Regions from separate parts of the Sporomusa intestinalis genome, predicted to be linked through region 1. Evidence: riboswitches for the same ligand, from Rfam matches in the RefSeq annotation. Region 1 holds a riboswitch; each other region holds the start of a gene.

Region 1 (7,982 bases):
ATCCACTGCCGCAGCCGAAGCGGCGACAGTTTGCTGAATGCCGGTCATTTGCAGGGTCAGGGCATCAATTGTCTTGCTCCCGGTTTGAGCTGTCTGGGCAGTTTTTGCCGCCATAGCGCTTACCGCGCCGGCCCGTTCGGCCGCATGGGCGGCTCTTTCCGACATCCGGTCAACCGTTTGGGCAGTATAGCCGGCTTCTCTGAATTGTACCTGCGTAGCCTGGGAAAGCTGGGTAACCAGACCGGTTACCTGACTGGAAACAGCGGCTGAGTGATAGGCTGTGGCCGTTAAATTCTGGGCAGAAGAAACAAGATGTTCTGCCGACCGGGTAATATGCTCAATAATTTTTTTCAGGTTGCCCTTCATACTGTTAAATGCCTGGGCAAGCTCGCCGATTTCGTCATTGCCAACAGGAGGAATGTCCTCAAGGTTCAACTCGCCTGCCGCGATTTTAGCGGCATTACGAACGACCAGATTCACCGGTTTGGCTATGTTGCGGCTGACCGCAATACCAATCAGGATCGCCAGAACAGCAACCCCGCAGTTAGCCGCCAGTACCCAGAGCTGAATCTGAATAATCTGCTTGTCAAAATTGCTTTTCGCCTGTTGCGTATCGGTTTCGACAAGCCGGACCAGTTCATCCACTGCCATAATAGTTTCCTTATAGGGATCACCGGCCACTTGCATATAGGAATTGAGCTGCTGGACATTATTTTCCTGTTTGGCCTGAATAGCCCTGGCAGCAAATGTTTCATACTGTTTTTTGCCAGTTTTAATATAAGCGACCAGGTTTCTTGCTTTCTCTCCCGGCAGTACTTCCTCTACGGCCTGCAAATCAGCATCACTGCGCTGCTTATAATCATTATAAAGGGCGATATCCTTTTCCTCACCGGCAAAACAGAACCTGGTCACAGTCGCCGACTCGTTCGCCATTTGCGATGTAAAGGACAATAAATTCATTATCACTTGCTGGTTGCCGGCAGCCATCGTCTCATAGGTATTATTGAGCTGCCCGATTGTATGAAAAGAAAAATAGCTTATCATAATGATAAAGAAAATAATCAAACTAAAGGCGGCAATTATCTTATGGCCGATTCGCAGCTTCCCCTTCAACCCCTGGGAAAGCCGGTTGTATATCCTCAATTTGCATCCTCCTCGCCAGAAAATTACATATAATTATAGCATCTGCAAAATATTTATTCACTCTTTTTTTGATATTTTTACCAAATTTTCATCTGTGTATTTTGCTTATATTATTCTAAAATTAAAAAAATTACCAATCACTGCACATTGAGGTTGACCAATTTAAGATAATATGTTAGTATTAATTAGAAAATAATAACAATTGCGCAACTGACGGATTAGTGGAGTTTACCACATGAAGCGTAATTTTTTAGTTCACAGTCGACCGTCTGGACAACATTATTGTTCAGATGGTTTTTGTTATCTCTATATCATTCTCCTCAACCATTTCTGCTGTTTATAGCAAACTACATAATCCGAATTGTCTAAATATTATGAAGTGATTGAGGTGCGTTTTTTTCATGTTTATATGTACAAAATAGAGCAAGGGGGCTGGACAACATGCGATTTTGCAAAGATGAAATACCCAAAAGCACTATTAATAGGATAGCAAAATATTATGCTATTTTGCTGCAACTGCGTAGTGAAGATAAAATCATCTGTACCTCTGAAGATCTGGGGCGGCGTATGAGCATTCCCTCTTCACTTGTCCGCAAAGATCTAGCTAATTTTGGCGAATTCGGCACAAAAGGAGTGGGCTATCAGGTTCATTACATGATCTGGCGGATTGAGCACATCCTGGGCTATCGAGCTTCATGGAACGCTGTCGTCATCGGCTCGTGCATGCCGGTTGTCCCCCTGCTCACTTCCAGCGGTATTTTGCCGCCGGGGATCCATATTGCCGCAGTTTGCGATCTGGAAAAAGCTAAAGCCGGCGTGCCTGTTGGCAGCGCTTCAGAATTGACGCTCGAATCCTTTGATAACATTAGGGCTATTGTCCAGAAACGGAATATTGTGATGGGTATTATGGCGGTGGAACAAACCAAAAGTCAGCAGGTTGCCAACAAGCTGGTCGAGGTAGGGATTGTTGGCATTGCCAATCTGTCAGCTATTCCCGTCTTAGTTCCGGAACATATCCTGCTGGTTGAGATAAATATTGCCTCCTGGCTGAGCCAGATTACCTATAGTCTAAATGGTATTATCAACAAAGATTTTTTTGCCGGCAAACCCTACATAGAATCTTTTTCATAATGCCTTCAGGTATGTGGTCCTAAGCTGACCGCTTTTGTAAATACTGCTTGCTTGCATGAATAAATGTCCACCTACAGGGTATACTTGAACAATGTTGGATGGGAGGGCTACCTGTGGATATTGTTGACATCATTCAGCAAGCCAGATACGAATTATGGGGTTATCAGCTGAACGAATGGCGGGCAAATCTTTTTACCGGCCGGTGGTGGTTCGTCATCGCCAGTATAGCCGCCGCCTACGCTGTTTGGTGGAAATATGTAGATAAAAGCCGCCTGACACAAATACTTTTGTTTGGTTCATTTATCGCGGTTTTCCGGATCATACTGGATGATGCCGGAGCTTCATCGGCGCTGTGGGTTTATACGGTAAAACCCTTGCCGTTTGGCCATGCACTATTTTTAAACGATTTAACTGTTGTACCCTTAGGCTTTATGCTGGTTTACCAATATTGTCATTCCTGGAAAAAGTTCCTGCTCTGGGCCGCGATAACAGAAATGGGCTATTCCTTTGTCTTCCTGCCTGTGTTAGCAAAATTTGATATCCTCCGGTTATACAACTGGCAATTTTACTACACATTTTTTATTATGCTGATTACAGCAGCCGTCATGAGAGCAATTCTGCAGAAAGTGATAGCCATAGAACAAAAACATGAATATGCCAAACATTATAAAAGCCAGTGTTCACCAGCACTACAACCGGCAATGAAGCCCCTAGATAAACAGAATGATAAGCAGGAGTAACGGTACAGACCGTCCGGGCCGGACGGTCTGTACTTATTTATCAATATCTACCATAAGTTTTCTTTTGGCAAACGCTTTGAAAAATTCCTCCGAAACAGACATTTGCTTGGCATCCCTGACAAGTTGAATTCTTTTCCCCATATCCGCGCAGGTACAGTCAAACGGCATATCCTGCTCACAGACCAGACATTTCATATACCAACCTCCTTAAACATCAATTCTACAATAAATTAACAAATTCCTTTACCTTTATCGCCATGTCTCGCTGGCCTTTCGCCAAGACACAGAGACGGCGGGCCGTGTCCTGTCCAAAGACACAACCCACCGTCCGGCTGTTTGAAAATAAGCTAACCTTCCCTGTAGATCCGGCCACCTTGACCGGCGTAAATAGGAGGTGAATAAAAATGAATGCCGGACCGCCGCGAGCGGTCATTTACGGTTTCCCGTCCTTTTACACTTGCTGCCAAATTCCACATAGCTTTCAAGGGCCTCGATAATCAATTGCTCCTGCGAACCGCCACCGTCCGCTAAGCCACATTCCACCGCCTCGCTGATGATATGCCTGATCTGGGCTGAATGGTAGCCGCAAGCCAAGAGTTTCTCAGTTAGCTGTTTGATTTGTTCTTGTTTCATAAACCCACTCCTATACTGCCGGACAATAGGAAACTGTGCCGGTAGTTGTTTTCCTGCTTCTTTTCCTTGGTGCCATATTGGCCCCCGTAAGGCTAAAGCGCCCAAGGCATCCGTAGCGGCAATGGTAAACCGCCCATTATTAGTCGCCTTAAGACACACTTGTGTCTCAAGGCAACTAATCGAGGTATTAAAAGTCCGTTATACCTTTAAAAGTCGCTATTGACACTCACAACCGTCAAAATAAAAAGAAGCCGCCTGTGATGACAACAATCAGGAGGCTTCTACTCTACCCCGGCAAACAGCCGGCACAAAACATACACATAAATCCCCTCCCTATCTCTCGCAGGTCAACGGTGATTGTTGTACAGGCAGTTCTCCTGGCTCTGGATCATCGCTCGTCCAAACCTTCCCAGAACACGCGTGTTCCAGTGGCATATCTTGGACTCGCTCCCCATTACAGTGGCGGGACCGCGCCGGTCTTGAACCGGCTTTTCTATTAAGCCCTTGCAGGCACCTGCACCAAAAATCAATTTATTTAATTTTTCTTTTAATTGGTTTATTTTCTCAAGCATAGCACAGACCCTTAGGCTTGTCGAGAGTTTTTCTTCTGCTTATTTCGACATTTTCCACCTTACTGCTGTTACTCTGCTAGCCCTGGGCATCGCTGCTTTAGCATTCATTATTCCTCTGTTGGCTTGTCCGGACCTGCCAGATTATATTGATAAAAACTTAGATCCAGCCATCTGCCGAATTTATAACCGGCTTTGTGAATCGTTCCAGAAAAACTAAAGCCCATTTTTTCATGCATGGTTCTGCTGCCCACGTTGCTGGCGTCGATACCGGCCACCATCGTCGCATATCCCTGGGCGTTGGCAAGCTCTATCAATGCCTGCATGAGAATAGTGCCGATCTGTTTTCCCCGGTGCTTAGTATGGACATAGACTGAATGTTCTATTGTATATTTATAGGCTGGTTTAGCTCTAAACGGCCCAAAGGTCGCAAACCCGGCAACAAGCTTGTCCTCTTCGTACACAAGCACAGGCAAACCGGCCTTAACCTTATCCTCATACCACAATGTTCTCGCTTCCATGGTATAAGGTTTATAATCATATACTGCCGTCGTATTAAGGATCGCCTCATTATAAATTTCCTGGATAGCAGCTAAATCATCAGGCCCGGCGTTACGAATCATAAGCACACATCCTTTATTATTTCTGTTAAAATTTGACCGTCAAAAGCCTAACCTGCCTTTTGCAGCGGCAAACGTTTATGTCTTAAATAATTCTCCCGGAATTTCCCGGTTCCTGCAAAGAGAGAAATTTGAGCTGGATTATATAGGAGGAAAGAAAAAAAGCCCTCATATCACTGTTGGTGAAAAGAGCGCCTTACAGATGCTAAGATCATAGCTAGCACCTTGACAAAGTCAAATATTAGGTATACAGCGCATCTTATCCCGCACTGCTTTGTTGTCGTCACCTTACAGATTGCCGATCTGCGCGGCTCCTCCGCCTTGCATTGCGAAAAAATCTACGCTGTCTAAAGCTAACATCTAACTTTGCCAAGGCACCAGTGTCTTGGCCATGTTAATTTTAGTTTTAGGGCGAGACAAAATAGCCAAGGGCAAGGAAGCACCGACGACTCATACTGGAAGGGGTCTGCTAGGAGGGGCTGACGCCGCCATTGGCCATTTTGGCCGTCATCAAACTAAAAAAGATAATGTGGCCAAAACACTAGGACTGCCGCGGCTATTGCCCTCCAGGCAATAGCCGCGCTACGTTATTTCATAGCTGCCAGCCAAGGTGTCCGCCATAAGTTTACATCACTGATATTAATAGTTTGCCCAACGGCAAAGCCGGCAATATTCTGCACTCTAAAATTGATCGGTGGCGCATCCTGCACCGTATTTGTGCCTGCGATCACACCGCCAATTTGCGAAGCATTTACCTGATTGTAGACTGCCAGATAATAAATGCTCCCGCCCGCCAGATTTACCGTGTCGGTAAGCGGCAATACAAACAGGCCGCCGGAAATCGTTGTTACGATATCGGTTACGCCGACCACCAAGGCGGTAGATGTTGACGTTGCCTGTAACACAGCCATTTGAAACTGACCAATACCTGCTCCAACCTGTATGATGTATGCCGCAACACGCGAAAGCGCTCTTGTATCCAAATCGCCGCCAAAAGCGATGCCTCCCACCGCTTGATTATTGCCGCCGCCTTCATTAGGGGCAATGACTACATCAATATTTCCCAAACTAGTAGTCATAATACATAAATCCAACTCCTGCGGGCCTGTAGAGCCGGTAGGGCCGATATCGCCTGTCGCACCTGTTGCTCCTGTGACGCCGGTTACTCCTGGCTCACCGCTTGCTCCTGTGGCGCCGGTCAACCCTGATTCACCGGTTGGCCCTGTGGCTCCGGTTACTCCTGGTTCACCTGCTGGCCCGGTGGCGCCAGTCGCCCCTAGTTCACCAGACGGCCCGGTGGCGCCGGTCAAACCTGATTCACCGGTTGGCCCGGTGGCACCGGTCACTCCTGGTTCGCCTGTTGATCCTGTGGCACCGGTCACTCCTAATTCACCAGACGGCCCTGTGGCACCAGTCGTCCCTGTTTCGCCTGCTGGTCCTGTGGTTCCGGTCACTCCTGGTTCGCCTGTTGATCCTGTGGCGCCAGTCGCTCCTGGTTCGCCTGTTGATCCTGTGGCACCGGCCACGCCTGGTTCACCTGCTGGCCCGGTGGCTCCGGTCGCCCCTAATTCACCAGACGGTCCTGTGGCGCCGGTCGCCCCTGGTTCGCCTGCTGGTCCTATGGCACCGGTCACTCCTGGTTCGCCTGCTGGTCCTGTGGCGCCAGTCGCTCCGGTGACACCTATTGGTCCTGTGTCACCGGTTACTCCTCGTTCGCCGGTTGGTCCTGTGGTTCCGGTTGGTCCTACATTGCCATCCGGTCCTGTTTCGCCCATTGGGCCTATATTACCGATCTGCCCGGTTTCACCTGTTGGCCCTATTGGGCCAGGCAGTCCTGTAGCACCGGTCGGTCCCATTACAGCTGAACCATCTTCCCCAAATACTGTCAATACAGACTTAACCGGAACAATGGTTGAATAGGAAACGTCGGCATTGCTGTTGTTCCTTAGTTCTACAGTTACAGGCGCTACGGCAACTTCAATTATGCCGATGCCGAAAACCTCGTCTGTTTTGATTGGCGAATTACCGATTATAACAGCTCCCTGTGATGAAGCCAACGCAAAGCCAAGTCCACTAGAGGAGAGGGAAGATTGTGTTGCCACCCACCAGTCAAATTTATATCGGCCCACGTCCTGCAAGGTAATAACACCGGTGGCGTTATCGTAGCTGATATTGCCTGTTGCGACTGTCATTGAGTCAAAAATAACGGTTCCATTGATTGCAATTGTACCGGCGGTTAAACGTTCTAATTGTAAGGATGTCTTACTCATACGCTGTTCCTTTCTAAAATAGTTGGTGCCCTATAGCATCTTATGCAGGGTTAAGGAATTTTGTTGAATACAAAAAAACTAGCGGCTTTTAGGCCGCAGATGGGGGAAACAAATATTATACTAGCGTTTTTAAAGGAAGCACTGCCTGAAGCAAACCTTCAAGTTGCATTAATCCGCACCTTAAAATAACAGTCCCATATAATAAAATAGGAAAATATAAAATTCGGGAGTTTCCAGGCTATGAACAATAAAAAGAGAACCAATTACAATGTTTTCAATTACCCAACAAGACCTTTGTTTACCAGGGAACAGGCATCAGATATTATTTTGTTTAATACGTTCGCCACTGTGCAAACCAACAATCCGCTTTGGACGCCGGCTGCCGGTAAAAGAATCTGCCTGACGGCAGTGCAGGCTGCTGCCCCTGCCGGCTTGACTGTTACCTTAAACAGAGCCGGCAATGCTCCGTTTCTGTCAATTGTACTGACAGCCGCCTTTGCCACCTATAGTGAAAGCTTTTCTTCCCCTGTCCGTTTTGCACCGGACGAAGTGATCGCACTTACGACCAACACGACAGGTACAATGTATATTACCCTGCTGGGCTATGAAGTTTGAATCGACGGCAAAATACTGCCAAGGAGCTGATGGTGACGAATAAATCAAGAACAAACGCCAATATATTCACTGCTGGGCTGCAGCCTGTGTTCATCAGCAGAAATACTGCGGAAATGAGCAGGGATTACGCCTTCAACAGCTTGCCGTCAGCCACACCGGCCTGGACACCTGCACCGCAAAAAGCGATCAATCTGACAGCCGTACAGATATCGAATCCACTGGCCGTGACAATCATCTTAAGCACTGACGGCGACGAAAGCT
Region 2 (7,982 bases), 1.3 Mb from region 1:
GCTTTTTATTTGTATTTCATCAATAACGGCACCATATGTTTTTGTACCGTCAGTCAGCATTGTACTGCTGTTTTCCAGCAGCTCATAATACGCAAAGCCCGCGCTCGCCGCCAACGTTTGCCGTAAGGAAGGAATTTCTCCGTTTTCCAGGCGTGTCAGGGCCAACAAATACTCAATCATATCATCAGCCTCGGGCGGGCACCCCAGAATATGGAGTCCGGTCCGGATTTGCATATTCTTAATATCAGTCACATAGGCATGTACCTTGCCGATGTATTCAGCAAAACTTTCTCCGGCCTTCTCCGGTATATCCCCGGTCAGGTTAGCAGCCGCAACTTTCTCCCGGATCAAGGCTTTGACCGCTTCCACGTTATCAGGCTGTGTTGTTTTAAAGTGACAATATTCATCCATTATCTTTTCTAACTCTTCCAGTTCATCATAGGTCCCTGATTGACTCATAGGTGGCGTTAGGTAGCTGATGAGGCAGGCGGCACTGCGCCGTTTGGCCTGCACCCCTTCTCCCACAATCGTTATCCAATACGGGTAAATATTCGGCATATCGGCAATCGCAATATCAGGGTAGCATTGTCTGGACAGCCCCGCCCCTTTTCCCGGCAGCCATTCCAACGACCCATGGGTACCGACATGGACCAGCGCATCGGCCCCCCATATATCCCGCAGCCAGTGATAAAAGCCGATATAATGATGGGTGGGCGCACAATCGGGAGAATGGAGCAGTTTGGACGAGTCTTCGCCAAACCCTCTTGGCGGCTGGACCGTAACAAAGATATTTCCTTTTAAGGTTCCGGGTATTAATAACTGTCCATCATAGTTAAATACAGTACCAGGTGCTGGACCCCAGTCCTGTTCCAGCTGGGCCTGCGTTGTTGGGGCCAGGGGTTTAAAAAATTGCAGATACTGCGCAGTGGTTAACTGACCTTTGGCTTCTCGGATCTGTTTGGCGGTGATAAACCGGCGGTCATTGGTGGCATGGGCAGTTAACTCTTCCATAAAGCTTTTACTGTCGGCCGGAATGTGATCAATCACATAGCCCTGACCTGCCATTGCGGCCAGTAAGAGGCGCACACTTTCCGGCGAATCCAGGCCGGCCGCGCTGCCAATATTGGCGTTTAACGGCGGATAATTGTGAAATACGATGGCGACCTTTTTTTCCGCATTCGGTTTAGACCGTAAACGGGCCCATTTTTCCGCCTTCCGTACCAGCAGCGAGATTCGCTCGGGCATGGGTACATAGGCAGCAAGGCCCCGCTCATTCTGTTCTTTGGTCGCAATTGGTACGGAATGAATAATGCCGTCAAATTCCGGCAAACTCACGCTTACCGAAATCTCCACCGGCGTCATGCCTTCGCTGCTTCGCTCCCAGTCCTGATAAGAGCTAAACAGGGTATAAGCCTGTAGCAGCGGCACATTTAACCGTTGGATCGCCGCCAGCTCTAAAGCCTGGGTCGTAGTCAAAGAAAACTTTATACAGTTTATTAATACATCGATCACAACCCGGCCGTCTTCATAAAAATATTTCTCGAACGCCGCCTGGGCACCGGGGGCATTGACTTCCGGATTAGGCTGGCCGTTGGTGAAGACAAGGACTGCATTCATGTTGCTTTTTTCTATTGCCTGAATGATTGCCTTGTGATAGGCCAAATCACCTAAAATCCATTCATCCCGGTAAAAAACCAGGCCAATAGTCGGCCGCCCCGCCTGGCAAAAGTCCTGTTTATATTGCTGGAAATCCTGATATACTGCCTGGGCCTGCGGATGATAAATACCATGCCAGGGCAATAAACAGGGCTCCTGGCAAGGATAGGCGGCTCCGAAAAATTCACAGTTCAGCCACAGCAGGCAGTGATAAAGATTGTCAACGCCACCATAGGCAAAATAGCGGCGCAGCAGCAATTCCTGCCTTGGGGTAATGCCATATTGAATTATGTCATCACCGGCATCTTCCACTAAAAAAAGGTGCCTGATCTTATTTTGCCGCATAAATGCCGCTGCATTTTGCAAAAACCGGCAATCCAGACCGGTTCCCATCCAGCGGCAGATAACGATAGCGGCAGCCGCCAGCCGGCTTTGCCATTCGTCGCCCCAGGGTGTCGACTCCTGAATCATTTTACTGCTGCCCGGGACCGCCGGCCGTTGCTGCGCCAGCATTTTCTCGGCCTGGCGCCATAAATAAAGTTGGCGGTCAATGTTTGTTAAAAATAAAATGTTACCCATTTTTCAGCCTCCCCACTTTTACCAGCTAGAACCGAAAAAACCACCCGTACCCGGGTGGTTTTTTCGGTCATTGCCGCTAATGCCCCTGACCGCCGGCCTGCGCATTGACAATATTGCGGAAGAGGTTATGCGCCTCTTGCGCCGTCTTGCCGTCCTCTATCGCTTTTTGGGCCTGTATCAGGGCAGAGCGATATTTCTTGTGGGCCGCGTCAGCAGGAATGTCTGGCAAGTTTTTGGGGTCGAAGTCCATTACCTTACGAAAAATCGCATGAATTTCCCCGGACGGTTTCCCTGCGGCTTTCGCCCACTGAGCGTGTTTCTTTGCACTTTCATAGCGTGATTGTGCATGGGGATCAGAGGGCAGCTCATAAGCAGGATGTTTTTTTTCAGTAAGCATGTCTTTACCTCATTTCAAATGTAGTTTTTTTCCATTCTACTCTATATAGCGGTCATACAGTCAATAGCTTAGAATGTATACTCCATACCGACGCGGATATTCCGCCCCGGGGCGCTCCACCATTGTCCAGCCGGGGTTGCGCTCCAGTTATAACGGGCATTGGAGTGCTCTGCATAAAATCTATCAAAGATATTATTCACTTTTACGAAGGCTTTGACGGCTTTGCTGGCCTGGTAATTGACCCCGATATCCCAGACCCAGTAGGTGTTGGCCGGGAAAAAATCATCCACGGCGTCAGCGGTTTGGGGACCTGGCCTGTCGATAATGCCTTTGCCGACAAGCGAAATGTCTAATTTGCCGGCACTGTAATCAGTGCCGACATTCCAGGCACCTTTAGGAACATAGCCGTCCACATTGGCCGCTCTTTGTTGGGTTGCGTCCACATTGGTATGGGTATAGCCGACAAAAGCACTCATGGCGCTGGAAAATTGCTTGCGCAGCTGAATATCCCAGCCGTCGGCCTTCTCATCGCCGACATTGGCATACCGGGGATAAACATAGCCGATCCGGTCTTTAGAATTCCGTTTAAAAATATGGGCCGAGGCCACAAAGGTATCATCAAGGCGGTGGTTAATGCCGATTTCGGACGTATGGCCTGTTTCCGGCTTAATGTTGGGATTGCCGTAGGTGGTATTGTATAAATGCGACGGCGACGGCGGAATAAAGTATTCGCTGCGGCCCAGGTACATATTGGTTTTATCGCTGAATTTATAGCCCAGATTGATACTGGGGGTAGTATGGCTGCCAAAGCCGGAGTTATTGTCATAACGGACGCCGCCGGTTAATTTCCACTGGCCGGTAATATTCCATTCATCCTGCAGATACAGGGCCCGGTTCGTTAATTTTATCCCGTTAAAGGAAATTACCTTATCTTCGGCAAATTCAAAACCGGTCGTCACCAGATGCGTGTCGGCAAAGTTTTTGGTAACCTGATCGGAAATCCTTACGGTCTTAACCTTGGTTGCGTAAAAATCGCCGCTGTCCAGTTGATACAAATCATCGTACCTATTTATGCCGACTGCGAATTGATTGGTCGTGTTCTCGTCCAACCGGGTATTATAAATCACCCGGCCATTGTAATTATCGGTTGTCCCTGTTTTAAACCGGCTGTCCCACAGGGATTGAAATTTGTAATCGGCCTTATAGGTATCATAAGAAAAGATCAGATCCGATTTCCCGCCGAATTCTTTGGTGAGTTTGATGCCTGTCATATCGGCATTCAAAGCGGCCGGTACCGTAAGGCCGCGGCCATCTTTAAAATCGCCGAGCAGCGATTTCTTGGAAATCACCCGCCAGCCCCAGTCCCCCTGCCGTTCTTCGTGCATAAACGAATAATTCTCGCCCTTGTAGCTGCCGCTTTCCAGCTTTACTTGCGAGCTGTTGCCCTCAATTTTTTTGGTGATGATATTGATAACCCCGCCTTTGGCGTCAGATCCGTACAAAGTAGAAGCAGAACCCTTCAGCACCTCAATACGGTCAATAGTATCCAGGTTGGCAAACATCGATGGCGAAAACTTGGCCCCGGCTGAATTCACTTTAACGCCGTCAATTAACACCACAACCTCGTCGGCACCGTTAATTTTCATGCCATTACTGCCATAATACCCGGCTAAGCTGTAGTTGTTGATAATAACGCCAGGTACTTCCCGCAAGGCCTCCGACAGATTGGCATAATGATTTCTTGCAATCTCTTTGCTCGTGATTACCGTAATATTGGCATTGGCATCAAACTCCTTTACCGGTGTCCGCGTCGCTGTAATAACTACCTCATCGAGAAAATAGGTTTTCACCGCTTCGGCCTGGGCCGTGCCAGGCCCCAGGCCGGCCGCAAGTGTCAGGGCCGAAATAATTGCCAGACTCATCGCTTTTTTCCGGGACACATTTTTTTTCATCAACAAAACCCCTTACTCTGCTCATGTTATCTATATAAAAAAACCTTTCCCCCGCGCGGGGGAAAGGTTTTTAAGCACTGCGCCGGTCTGATTTGCGCACACAAAAGACATGGCAAATAACCACTTGTCAGTATCTTTACCCGTCCTATCACTCGTAGGCTGCGGTAATAAAAACAGGCAGTTCTCCTGGCTCCGGTTCATTGCTCAGCCACGTCTTCCCAAACTGACCTTCAGTGACATGTTGTGGCATCGCTCCCCGTTACAGTGGCGGGACCGCATCGGCGTTGCACCGATTTATCTATTAAGCCTTTCGGCACCTGTCTTCCCATTATTTAATTAATCTGCATAGCAGCGTATTTTAACTTCTAAGGTAAACTATATACCGGTTGTATAGTCAAGCCTTTTATACACTTGACAGGCCCTGATTTATCAATAATAATGATTACAATATTAATTGGCTGTACCGCTTTTGCCGCGCACTAAGTCAGGCGTTCCATTATTGAGATAGGAGAAAAGGGAATATGGCAAATGACAAAGAGAATTACATCACCGCCGGCGAGCTGGCTGCGCTCTACGGTATTCCCAAGCAAACATTATTGTATTATGACAAAAATGAATTACTGGCCCCGGCCTTTGTAAACCAGCACGGCTATCGCTATTATTCTGTTTCGCAATACCTCATACTGGAAATTATTCTCAATATGCGTAAGCTAAATATTCCTATCCAGGCTATCAAAAATTATCTCCAGCATCGCAGCCTGGAAAATTTCGAGCAGTTGCTGCTGGACAAAGAAAAAGAATGCGATAAGCTGATCGAAGAAACGGCCAAGATTAAAAGCAGTTTACAGTTGTCATTGAAAACAATAGCGAAAATCCGCAAAACCCTGTTTGATCAAATTCAACTGAACTATCAGCCGGAAAAAACCTTATTTGTCAGCGAATTGTTAACAGAAGGAATGGCTGTGCGGGAACGGATCAGAATTCTGTCAAGGCACAATCAAACCGCCGTCTCCAAAAAGCACTTCAAAGAATTTACCACCGGCTGGATTATTGCTAAAGATGAGTTTCTGGCCGGGAAATTTAATAAAACCATCCAGTATTTCACACCGGTTGCCCATAATGCCGCCAAAAAGCACTGCTTCGTCCGCCCGGCCGGCTTATATCTGACAATGCGCTTCCGGGGGACCTATTATCAAGAGGCGCCAACCGTATATAAAAAAATTATGGAATTCATTGCGCTTAACCGACTGACAATTATGAGCAATATCTATCTGCTCCCCCTGCAGAATCATTGGCTGACCCAGGATACAAACGCCTATATCAACCAAATCTCTTTTCAGGTTGCTTATCCGTCGTAAGCCAGCTGCCGGAATCCAACCGGCGGCTTTTTAGCCTGGTTACTGACCAAAAGGCCTGCCGGCCAAATCGCCGGCAGGCCTTTTGCGCCGCCGCAGGGTTTTATTTAAGTTTATTAACCGCCACATTCCCCCCCAAACGCCACAGGCTGATATTATTTATCCCCTGTTCCCGGGCAACGGCAAGCCAGTAATTTAATGTTTTCACATCAGCATACCATACCTGGTAGGCAATGCCGTTATCCTGATAAGAATACACCAGGCACTGGCTTTCGCCGTCCCTAACGGGCTCCGCCTCGTAAACCGCGGCCAGGGTTTTGGCCTCTGCTTCCGTCAGAAAGCGCTTTTCCCCGTTATCGCTCCACAGGCAGCCGCCGGTGGACAAGGCCAGCGATTTTTCCCCAGGTAAAGCCTGCATGCGGGCCGCTGTCTTTTGGATAAACGCCTTATCGGCCTTTGGCCCTGGTCCGCTGTGCACGCCATAAAGATTATAAGCCATAACCACATATTCGGGCCCCGGGGGAAAAGCGGCGGCGGCAAACGGTGTCCCCGGCTCCAGCACCAGCCTCAGCTTCAAGTCATTTTGCCGGGCTTTGGCATATAGTTTATCGGCAAAGGTTAAAAATAACCGGCCGACTTCTTCCTCTTTCCATATTCTTTCATAATCAATCTCAATGCCGTCAAAGCCGGCCTGCAAGGTCAGGGCGACAATCTCAGCAATATGTTTTTCCATCGCGGCCTCGTCGGCCAGCACCCGGCGGAGAACCTCCGTGTCTTTCATCACCATCGATCCATCGGCGTTTTGCTTGTCATTGACAAAAGTAAGATAGGTTTCATAGCCCGGTTGTTTCGCTGCCAGCTCATTTTTTTGGTCCCTCAGCGCCGGGGGCAGGAACAGCGTATCGTCTTCAGCAAAGTAGGCTCCAAAATAAGAGAGCTGGTCCAGCTTTTTGCCGATTCTCGCCAGGTCTTTTGCGCCTGCCGCCAAATCCCAGTAGGTTAGCCAGGCCGAGCGCCTGGCTGATTCTGTCAGGGTTTGGTTGCCGGCCGACTGGCCATTACAGCCAATCAGGGAAACAAAGACGGCTGCCAGTACCATGGCCTTGCCGATTGTCCAACCATTGCCGTTCATTTACACACTTCCCCTTTGCCTATAAGTTTACAATAAACCAGTTTATCAGGCCGGTCCACAGTTGTCTGACTGCCAGCTTAACCGCCGCCACTCCCTGCAGCCTGCTGTCAAACAAAATTTTTTCCCTGTCAGCCCCGGTATTCCCGGTAATTGTGAGCTGCTCAAAAACGCCGTCATACACATCATCGGCCAGATTTCTCTGACTCCAGCCATAACCGCCCCAGGCCGCCTCAAGATACACGGCGCCCGCCCCGGTTACGGCTACCGTCAGTGCCTGCACCGCGTCTTTATCATCAATCTGGATACTAAGCCTGTCACCCTTAAGTGACAGGGACAACAGCCGGTCGCCCCGGGCATGGACACTGAGGTCAGGCTTGTAGGCTGCCGCTCCCGCCGCCACGCCGGGGACCGCTTCCAGCTTTTTCGCCCGTAAGCGCTCTGTATACAGCTTTACCTCGGCCGCCGAACCGGCATATTTTAGCAACGTCTCCAGTTCCCGCAGCTCGGCCGCCTTCTTATCTTCCGGCATGGACAAGACCTCTTTGCCATCGTGTGTATCCAGGTCTAACCGGAATAATTCCTGTTCGGCCCCGTTATTTTTTTCCGTAACATAAAGAATATTGTTCAGCAGGTATACAGCTAAAAATCTGTTCAGGTTATCATCAGCCCGGAGATAGATCTTTTGCAGTCCCAGTTTATTGCCCCGGAGTTTTACGGAAAGCTTCAGATCTTTAAAATCATCGCTGTTCTGCAAACGCAGCAGCCCGTTAGCTTGCGGCAGGGATGTCAAAATGATTGCTTCCTCCTGAATCTCAAGCGCACCCTGCCGCGTTTCCCAGGCTTTATGCTTGGCGGCATCGCCGGTAACAAATGTCATTTCCTGATTCGTGTCATACTTAATACGCATCAGT
Region 3 (7,982 bases), 1.7 Mb from region 1:
GGCGGATGTTTTTAATCTCGGCCCAGCGCTCCTTGCTCAGGCGATAGCCGGTTCCGGGCCCGCGATAATCATTTTTGTTATTTACGGCGCTGATTACATTCATTTTGCTGTCAAGAATCGCGGCAGTATGTAAATAATCGCCGGCTACCCGCTGCTTCAGCGTGACGAGGGCACTTTCCGCCACATCGCCAAAGCCGTTCTTCGCCAGTGCTTTAACAATGTCAAGCCCGGTGATCCCCCGCTTCATCATCTCTTCGGCCGCTTTCAGGTCCTCAACCACATTGCGCTTGACAATCTCCTTAGTACCGTGGGCATAGGTCACCGCCTCCACCTCGTCATCGGTTATGACCGGCAAACCCAGGTCCCGGAAAACGGCCTGCAGGGCTTTGGCCGCTTTATTGCGCACAGCGATTACCTGTTCCTCGGACACAGGCCGCAGGCCGCCGTCCACCATCAGGTCCCGCTGCACGATATTCCAGTCGTCATAATCGTCGACATCCCAGTTGGAGCCGGCAAACATATTGTCATAATTGGGGCTGGCGCTATAGCCTGAGCAGATAAAGTCGGTGCCGGGCAGCATCTGCATCAACGTGCGGGCCGTACGGCGGATATCGGAATGAGTAAAGGTCTGGTCATTGCTGGAGGCTACCTCCAGGTCCAGCATGGCCGCGCACAGGTTTTCCCCCAGCACGGCCCGGATGCCGGAAGGGACAGCCGCCGGTACGCCGATACAGCTTACCGAACCGTTCTGCAGGCCCTGAACACCGGCGCCGCGGGTCAGCATAATGCAGCGGATCTCCAGGTACAGCATCGATTTGCCTTCGGCATAGCCCATCTGCACTTCCGACCCGGTGCCGGAGGTAAACCGCATCTTCAGCCCGCGGGAGGCATACGCCGAAGCCAGAAAGGCCTTGGACCAGGGGGTATCGTCGCCATCGACAAATACATTTTCCGTCCCGTATACGGAGATTGTCTCCGCATAGGCGGTAATGCCCCGCATGCCCAGCAGCAATTCGGTCGCCTCCTCCAGGGCGCACTGGATCAGCACGCCGCCCCGGCCGGTCTGAGCGCCGACCTGCAGGGCCAGCGCATTAAAGGGGGCATACCGGACAACCGCTACGGTTGTTTCCATTTCGTCAAAACCGCGCAGTGCGGCTTCGGCCGCATCGGCGGCGATTAATACCGGGTTGTCCTGGGTATTGGTTACATGGCATTGGTTGGAGGGGGTTTTGCGGGCCCGCATTTTTTGCATAGCCATCATCATTTCCACCACATTCATGGTGTTGAGCACCGCCAGAATTTTAGCGGCAGTCAGGCCCCGGGCAATTTTGACAACATCTTCCCGGGATACATTAATATCAACAAGCATCTGGGCGATTTTCGCATCGTCCAGCGCCATTGCCTTTTCGGCTATTGCCGTGTCAATGGCATAATCGGCAATAAACTGATCGATAAAGTCAAAGCGGTTGCGGGGCACCCCGTCCATCTCCACCACTTTGCCGTTTTCAATCTTGATACTGGGCTTGGGATCGTTGGGGCTGCTCATGGCTACCAACCCCACTTCCGGCCACTCAACGACAAAACCGTCATTATTTACCGGGCGGGCCGCCAGCATCTCAAAACGTTTTGATCTCTTCACTTTTGTTTTCCCCCTAGTCTATATGTACGGTGTCGCGGATGAGGGCGCCGGTCCGGCCATAGCCTCAAGCACCTTTTTCCCCACTTCTCTGGCGGCAATAACCGACTGCCGGACGGCGCCCGAGTCGCCGGTTACCATCAGAATCACTTCATTGGAAAAGCTGGTGCCGTTGCCGGGGCTGGAATAACCAACCACCTCGACACTGGCCGTTTTTACCGCAACATCAGCCATCAGCACGCCGATTGCCGCCGGGGCGCCCACAATCAGCCCAAAGGCCCGGCCCAGCGGTGCGCCAAAAGCCTTATGTATGGCCAGGCTGGCCCGGGCGGTGTACTGCAGCTCAAGATGGCCGGCGTCATTGGCATACACATCGCCAAAGGTGCGCTCCAGTTCTCCCAAAGCCACCTCAATGGCCCGCCGGGCGTCAGACACCTCCTCGGCGCCGAACAGAATCAGCGAGCCATGGCCGGCGCCGCCTTTCGTGTCCCGGGGCAATTCAATACTGATAATCTCGGTATTCGTGGCTTTGACGGCTTCATCAGCCGCCATAATATGCGGACCGGCCCCGGTCCGGGCGCCAAGGATGCCAATGGACCGGAACTTAGGGTCCAGCTTCATCTTTTCGTGCAACCCCGAATCTACGTTGGCAATGACCAAGCCGACCGTATCGCCGATGGCCGTGCCCACGAATTCCGTAATCCCCGGGCTGACACACACCCGGGGTGTGTCAGCTGCCGGTGCCGCCGTTTTCGGCTCGGTGCTCATACGCTTCTTGATCTCATTCATGACCTGCTCAACCAAATGATCTTCCATCTATTACACCTCCAAAATAGCTGTTATTAAATTTTGGGAATAATTCTTTCCACATCGGTATGGGGCCGGGGGATAACATGAACTGAGATTACCTCACCCACGCAGCCGGCGGCGGCAGCGCCGGCGTCTACCGCCGCTTTGACAGCCCCGACATCGCCCCGTACCATGACGGTAACCAGGCCGGAACCGATTTTTTCATACCCTACCAACACGACATTGGCAGCCTTGACCATGGCGTCGGCAGCCTCAATGGCTCCCACCAGGCCTTTGGTCTCGATCATTCCTAAGGATTCGCCCACTATTTACACCCCCTTTCAGTAAAAAAATCAATTAATGCCGTCAGGCCTTCGCCGGTAAGTGCGGACACATAGAAAAAAGGTCCCCTGACACCGGCTTGCTGCAATCGTGCCCGGGCTTTTTCCCGGTCGGCGCCGGCCAGATCAATTTTGGTGATAATGCCCACGGCCGGCCTGGGAAACATGCCGGCAAACCCGGGCGGCAGCCCGGCCCGGAAATCGGCGGCAGCCTGCACCACAGCGATCAGACTGGCTTCGGCGGCGGTAACCGCCAGCGAGGAATAGAAGCGGGGCATTTGCGCATACTCGCCCGGTGTGTCAATCATGCCGTCACGAAAAAGAATGCTTTGTGTTTTCCGGGCCGTACCGCCGTTATGCTGCAGGGCATTGATCAAAGAAGTCTTGCCGGCGCCAACAGGACCAATCAGCATAATCATCCTGCTAAGACCGGGTCAGGCCGGCGGCGGTAAACCCCAAGCCTTCGGCCAGTAAACCGGTTACCTGCCGCAGCGCGGCTTCTACCGCCGACACATTGCCGGTAATAACGACAGAACCGGTAAACCGGTCCATAAAACCAATCTGGACATGGGCGGTTTTGGTTGCTGCATCGGCGGCAATAATGGCCGCTTCGGAGGGTGTAATCGTTAAAATTCCAATCGCGCCGCTTGTCCCAAGCCCCAGCTTGTCGCATAATTCCTGTTTCGGATTGGCGATTAGGTGAGCCAGTGTCACCTGCTTGCCTGGTACATATTCCTGCACTACTCTTGTTTTTTCCACTACACTATACCTCGCTACCCCTAAAACTCTGCTGCCCGCAACGGGTCCCTGTCTACCAAATGTAAGCCAATTGGCAAATCACGGTTGTCCCCAAAACAAATAAAGGCAATAGGAAAAAGACTTTCAAACAAAGTCTTTTCCTATTGCCTTTTTCTTATGCAGAAATTGTCGAAAAGAAAGGTTTTATTTACACTAACTGACCGCCTGCCTACACCCCGCAGCAACGGTTGCCGGGCCTGAATCACGGCAGGCCCCTGCCAAAAGGGCAGGGGCTCATTGTTATCCTCATCCTTCTGGTAATACCCCTGACGCGGGGGTAAATAACAGCCAGCATAGGCAGGTCTCCTGGCTTGACGGCTTTCAGGCCCCCTGCATCCCCTCCTGCCGGCGGGTATGCGGGCTAACCTCCGTCTACAGTGGCGCGACCGCGTCTTGCGGGATGTCTCCATCCCTCGGAACTTCCCTATTCTCCTCTCGTTTGAGAGGCACCTATGTGGTGGCATATATGCTGTTTATGACCTGCTGTTATCATATACCGCAATTAAAATTTTATACATAAAAATATTAGCGTGTAGCCCAAACAATAAACGCCTGCGGCACATCTTGCTGTGCTGCAGGCGTTTATCACGCTCAGCCGTTATTTGCCCCGGCCACTCTTGCGCATAGGCATTTTATGATTGGAATTTTTCACCTTGCCGGCTTTGGGAAACGGCTTATTATTCTCATTGGCTTTTTTCTTTTTTTCTTGCAGTAAAGCGAGTAAATCCACTGTGAACTCCTCCTTTTTGCCAGTGTCCGGTATATCTCTATTTTACAACACCGCCGGCCGCTGGGGCAAGGCTTGCGGCCACCCGCGGCCCGGCTTGGCTGTCATTTTAACATAGGTAATATTATAGCCTTCAAAGCTCCTGCTGCCAAAATTGCCGGACCCCGCCGGCAATCCGGTCAACCCCCGGCGCACGTACGGCCCCCCGCCATTCCAGGGGGAAAAGCCGCCTGTACCGGGCTTGGGCAAAACGGCTATCAATCAGCAAAATTACGCCCCGGTCCTGCTCGGTGCGGATCACCCGCCCCGCGGCCTGCAGGACCTTGTTCATCCCCGGGTAGATATACGCGTAGGCAAAGCCCTGGCCGTTATTCTGTTCAAACCATTGTCTGATAATCTCCCGTTCCGGGCATACCATCGGCAGCCCCACACCAACAATTACGGCGCCAACAAGCCGTTCCCCGGTCAGATCAATGCCCTCGCCGAATACGCCGCCCAGCACGGCAAACCCCACCAGGGTTTCCGTATTGCCGGCAGAAAACTGCTCCAGAAAGCCGGCCCGCTCGGCTTCCGTCATCTCACCGGTCTGTTTGCTGACCCTGATCTGCGGGTTGTGGAGGGCAAACCGCCGGCTTACTTCCTCCAGGTACCGGTAAGATGGCAGGAATACCAGATAGTTTCCGGTTTTCGCCTTAATCGCGGCGGTAATGCTGTCGACAATCACGTCATAGGTCCCGGCCCTGGTCTTATAGGTTGTGCTGATATGGTCGGCGACCAGGATTCGTAGATTGGCGGCGGCAAAAGGCGAGGGCACGATGATTTTGCCATCGCCCTCCCCGCCCCCTAAGATCTCAAAAAAATATTCCATCGGGGCGAGGGTAGCGGAAAAGAAGACTGTCGCCCGCCCCCGCAGCCCTGCCTGGCGCAGCAGTTCTGCCGGATTAACGCAAAACAGTGTAAGCTGTACCTCTTTATCTAGTTTCTCGACATAGGTTACATACCGTTCATCATAGGTCTCAGCCGTGCGCAAGAAAGCATTCGCCTGGAAATAGAGCTCCAGCAGCTCTTCCCGGAAATCGGCCTGCTCATTTTTCGCCAGCCACTTTTCGGCTGCATCCATAAAGGTTCGCAGCAAGGGCAGGACCTCGCTGAATAGCTGTTCCCGCACATAATAGTCTGCGCCCCCGGCTGCGGTCTTTTCCCCGCATAGTTTGCCTAACTGCAGCAGCAGCCTGTTGATCTTGCCGGCAGTCTTAGCCAGGGCGGGCAGCTCCTTGTTGACCGCTTTCTTAATCTGCATAAAGCTTTGCTTTGTTATCGCCGCGGAAAACATCTCCCTGGCCCGGTCAACAAGATTATGGGCCTCATCAACCAGGAAGCAGTATTGCCCGCCGGGTTCCTGAAAGAACCGCTTCAGATAAACCCGGGGATCGAACACATAATTATAATCACAAATAACCGCATCTGCCCAAAATGCCAGCTCCAGCGATAATTCAAAGGGACAGACTTGGTATTCCCGCGCCTGCTGTTCAATGACCTCGCGGGTAAAAGCCGCCTCTTGCCAGCAGGCGAGCAAGGCCGGCTTAATCCGGTCATAATACCCCGCGGCGTAGGGACATTCCTCCGGCGTACAGGCCGAACCGGGACTGAGACATATTTTATCCTTGGCAGTCAGGGTCAGGGTTTTACACTGCAATCCGGCCTGCCGCAGACGGTCAAAAGCAGCCTCCGCCAACTGCCGGGTTACCGTTTTCGCAGTAAGGAAAAATATTTTTTCCACATGTCCCAGCCCCAGGGCCTTAACAGCCGGAAATATAACGGCCATGGTCTTGCCTGTGCCGGTAGGCGCCTGGGCAAATAACTTAACCCCCCCGCGGATTGTCTTATATACGGCAACCGCTAGCTGCCGCTGGCCGGGGCGAAAGGCAGAAAACGGGAACTGCACCTGGCCGGCGGAGGCATCCCGGCTGACCGCCCAGTCGCCAAGCCGCTTGGCCCACATAACATAGTCGCTGATGAGGGCCTCAAAAAAAACGGCCAGTTCCCGCACCGGGTAGATTTGCTTGAACAGCCTGGTTTCCAGGGTAGCGGCCTGGCAGTAGGTAAGCTGGACGCCAATCTGCTCCAGGCCATGCTGGGCGGCGTACATGTAGGCGTAACATTTGGCCTGGGCCCAGTGCAGGGGGTTGGCTTCGGCCGCCAGCGTTTCAAGCTCCTGGGTGACAGACTTAATTTCATCAATGGTAATCTCTGCCGTGCCTCCTGCCGTTGTTGTTGTAATCACACCGTCAGCCCGGCCGCTAATCTGCAGGACAAGCGCAGACCGCTCCACTGTTATTGTCAGGCTGACCTCCGGCTGATACTCGGCAGTCTGGGACTGCTGGAGCTTACGGTGGATTTTAGCCCCGTCAACCAGGCGCGAGCTCCCGGTGAAGGCTGCAACCAGGTCACCTGCTCTAAGTACAAACTCAACTAAATTGCGGACCGAGGTCTTAATTACTTTATTCTCAGACATAAACGCTTGCCCTCTTGCGATTGTAATTTAGCGCTGCCAATGCAGCTTTACCGGCAGGCAAACTCCTGGCTGCGCGTTTTTCCGCCGGTAAAAGCTAAGCGGCCTTTTCCTATCATCACTGTATAACCAGTCCGGCAAATTGTCAATGAGGCCCAGGAAAACACCCTTAACTCAGCGGCAGCAGCAGCTTTAGTTAAGGGCGCTCAATCTTACAGCTTTTCGTTGGAAGTTATCTGTACTGCCAGCTCACCTTTGGCTGACCGCTTGATTACGCCTTTTTTGCCGGCGCCGTCATCCACAGTGATGGCTTGCAGGTTATGGGCCATCAGAAAATTAAGCACATCCTGTTTGATAAAGGCTTCCCAGTTAAGTTTCTGCGTATTGGCGTCATTTTGATTTAGAATGTCTTGAGTCACTACAATATCCTCCCCGAATTCAACATTGAGCAAAATAGGCGCAGTACAACCACGCATACTTGCTCTTTGCATTATACCCAACATTGGCCCGCTTGCCTAGAGGGCAAATGGGCGCCGTTATCGCCAGCCGTGTTTTTTTATCCGGCCGGTACAAAAAAACTGCGCCAGCTGTATGGCACAGAGTAATGGCTTACGACTCCAATTTTTGAATACGCCTGATTAGCTCCTGTATCTGTTCACTTTCAGGTGAATTTTGCTTTTCCTCCTGCTGCGCCTTCAATAACTGTCTCTGGGCGGCGATAGCAAGCATGACACTGCCCAGGGCCTCAAAAAAGTTTCCCAGGGAATTGAGTTCATCCAGATCAAGTTCCTCTGCCCAGAGGATGGCCAGAATTGCGCTAAGTGCCCCAAGCTGATTAGCTCCAAGTTGAAATAATAATGCCATGCAGCCTCCCCCCTTGCGCAGATTAGCCTCTTATCTGCCGCAGAGTCATACGGTAACCCCTATATAGACTTACGCCGGAACCAGGGCAGATATACATGAATACTTAGCGATTCCCGGCTTCTACATCCATGTTACGGTCAAAGGCTCCTTGTCCCAGTCCATACGATGCTGCATGCACCAGTTTCAATACATCTCATGTTACGGTTCATTAATACGCCTATCTAAAACTGCTCTATTCCTACTGCTCTTCTCTTATACCAATCTTACTAAAACCACGCTATAATGTAAATGGGACGAGAGTCCACTCGTCCCAAA

Evidence for each region. A riboswitch is a leader RNA that binds a small molecule or an ion and turns the genes downstream of it on or off. The one in region 1 is predicted to bind cobalamin.
Region 2: it holds a riboswitch for cobalamin, as region 1 does, so the genes downstream of both, ACZ481_RS08375 (TonB-dependent receptor plug domain-containing protein) here and ACZ481_RS15060 (hypothetical protein) in region 1, are expected to answer to the same signal.
Region 3: it holds a riboswitch for cobalamin, as region 1 does, so the genes downstream of both, eutS (ethanolamine utilization microcompartment protein EutS) here and ACZ481_RS15060 (hypothetical protein) in region 1, are expected to answer to the same signal.

Annotation. Positions count from the first base shown of each region.
Region 1 covers NZ_AP042390.1:3,161,135-3,169,116, forward strand. The annotation lists gene ACZ481_RS15040 (methyl-accepting chemotaxis protein) at 1-1,143, opposite strand, end outside; ZMP/ZTP riboswitch at 1,340-1,425, shown strand; gene ACZ481_RS15045 (redox-sensing transcriptional repressor Rex) at 1,585-2,274, shown strand; gene ACZ481_RS15050 (CBO0543 family protein) at 2,388-3,014, shown strand; gene ACZ481_RS15055 (hypothetical protein) at 3,048-3,209, opposite strand; gene ACZ481_RS15060 (hypothetical protein) at 3,444-3,647, opposite strand; cobalamin riboswitch at 3,998-4,180, opposite strand; gene ACZ481_RS15065 (N-acetyltransferase family protein) at 4,327-4,839, opposite strand; gene ACZ481_RS15070 (hypothetical protein) at 5,424-7,106, opposite strand; gene ACZ481_RS15075 (hypothetical protein) at 7,347-7,721, shown strand; gene ACZ481_RS15080 (hypothetical protein) at 7,835-7,982, shown strand, end outside.
Region 2 covers NZ_AP042390.1:1,857,582-1,865,563, reverse strand. The annotation lists gene cobN (cobaltochelatase subunit CobN) at 1-2,235, opposite strand, end outside; gene ACZ481_RS08380 (hypothetical protein) at 2,312-2,632, opposite strand; gene ACZ481_RS08375 (TonB-dependent receptor plug domain-containing protein) at 2,701-4,584, opposite strand; cobalamin riboswitch at 4,744-4,920, opposite strand; gene ACZ481_RS08370 (MerR family transcriptional regulator) at 5,106-5,942, shown strand; gene ACZ481_RS08365 (glycosyl hydrolase family 18 protein) at 6,043-7,071, opposite strand; gene ACZ481_RS08360 (glycoside hydrolase) at 7,091-7,982, opposite strand, start outside.
Region 3 covers NZ_AP042390.1:4,875,563-4,883,544, forward strand. The annotation lists gene ACZ481_RS22670 (propanediol/glycerol family dehydratase large subunit) at 1-1,639, opposite strand, end outside; gene pduB (propanediol utilization microcompartment protein PduB) at 1,658-2,452, opposite strand; gene pduA (propanediol utilization microcompartment protein PduA) at 2,479-2,754, opposite strand; gene ACZ481_RS22685 (EutP/PduV family microcompartment system protein) at 2,751-3,179, opposite strand; gene eutS (ethanolamine utilization microcompartment protein EutS) at 3,190-3,525, opposite strand; cobalamin riboswitch at 3,844-4,033, opposite strand; gene ACZ481_RS22695 (hypothetical protein) at 4,163-4,294, opposite strand; gene ACZ481_RS22700 (ATP-dependent DNA helicase) at 4,425-6,806, opposite strand; gene ACZ481_RS22705 (hypothetical protein) at 7,016-7,222, opposite strand; gene ACZ481_RS22710 (hypothetical protein) at 7,413-7,667, opposite strand.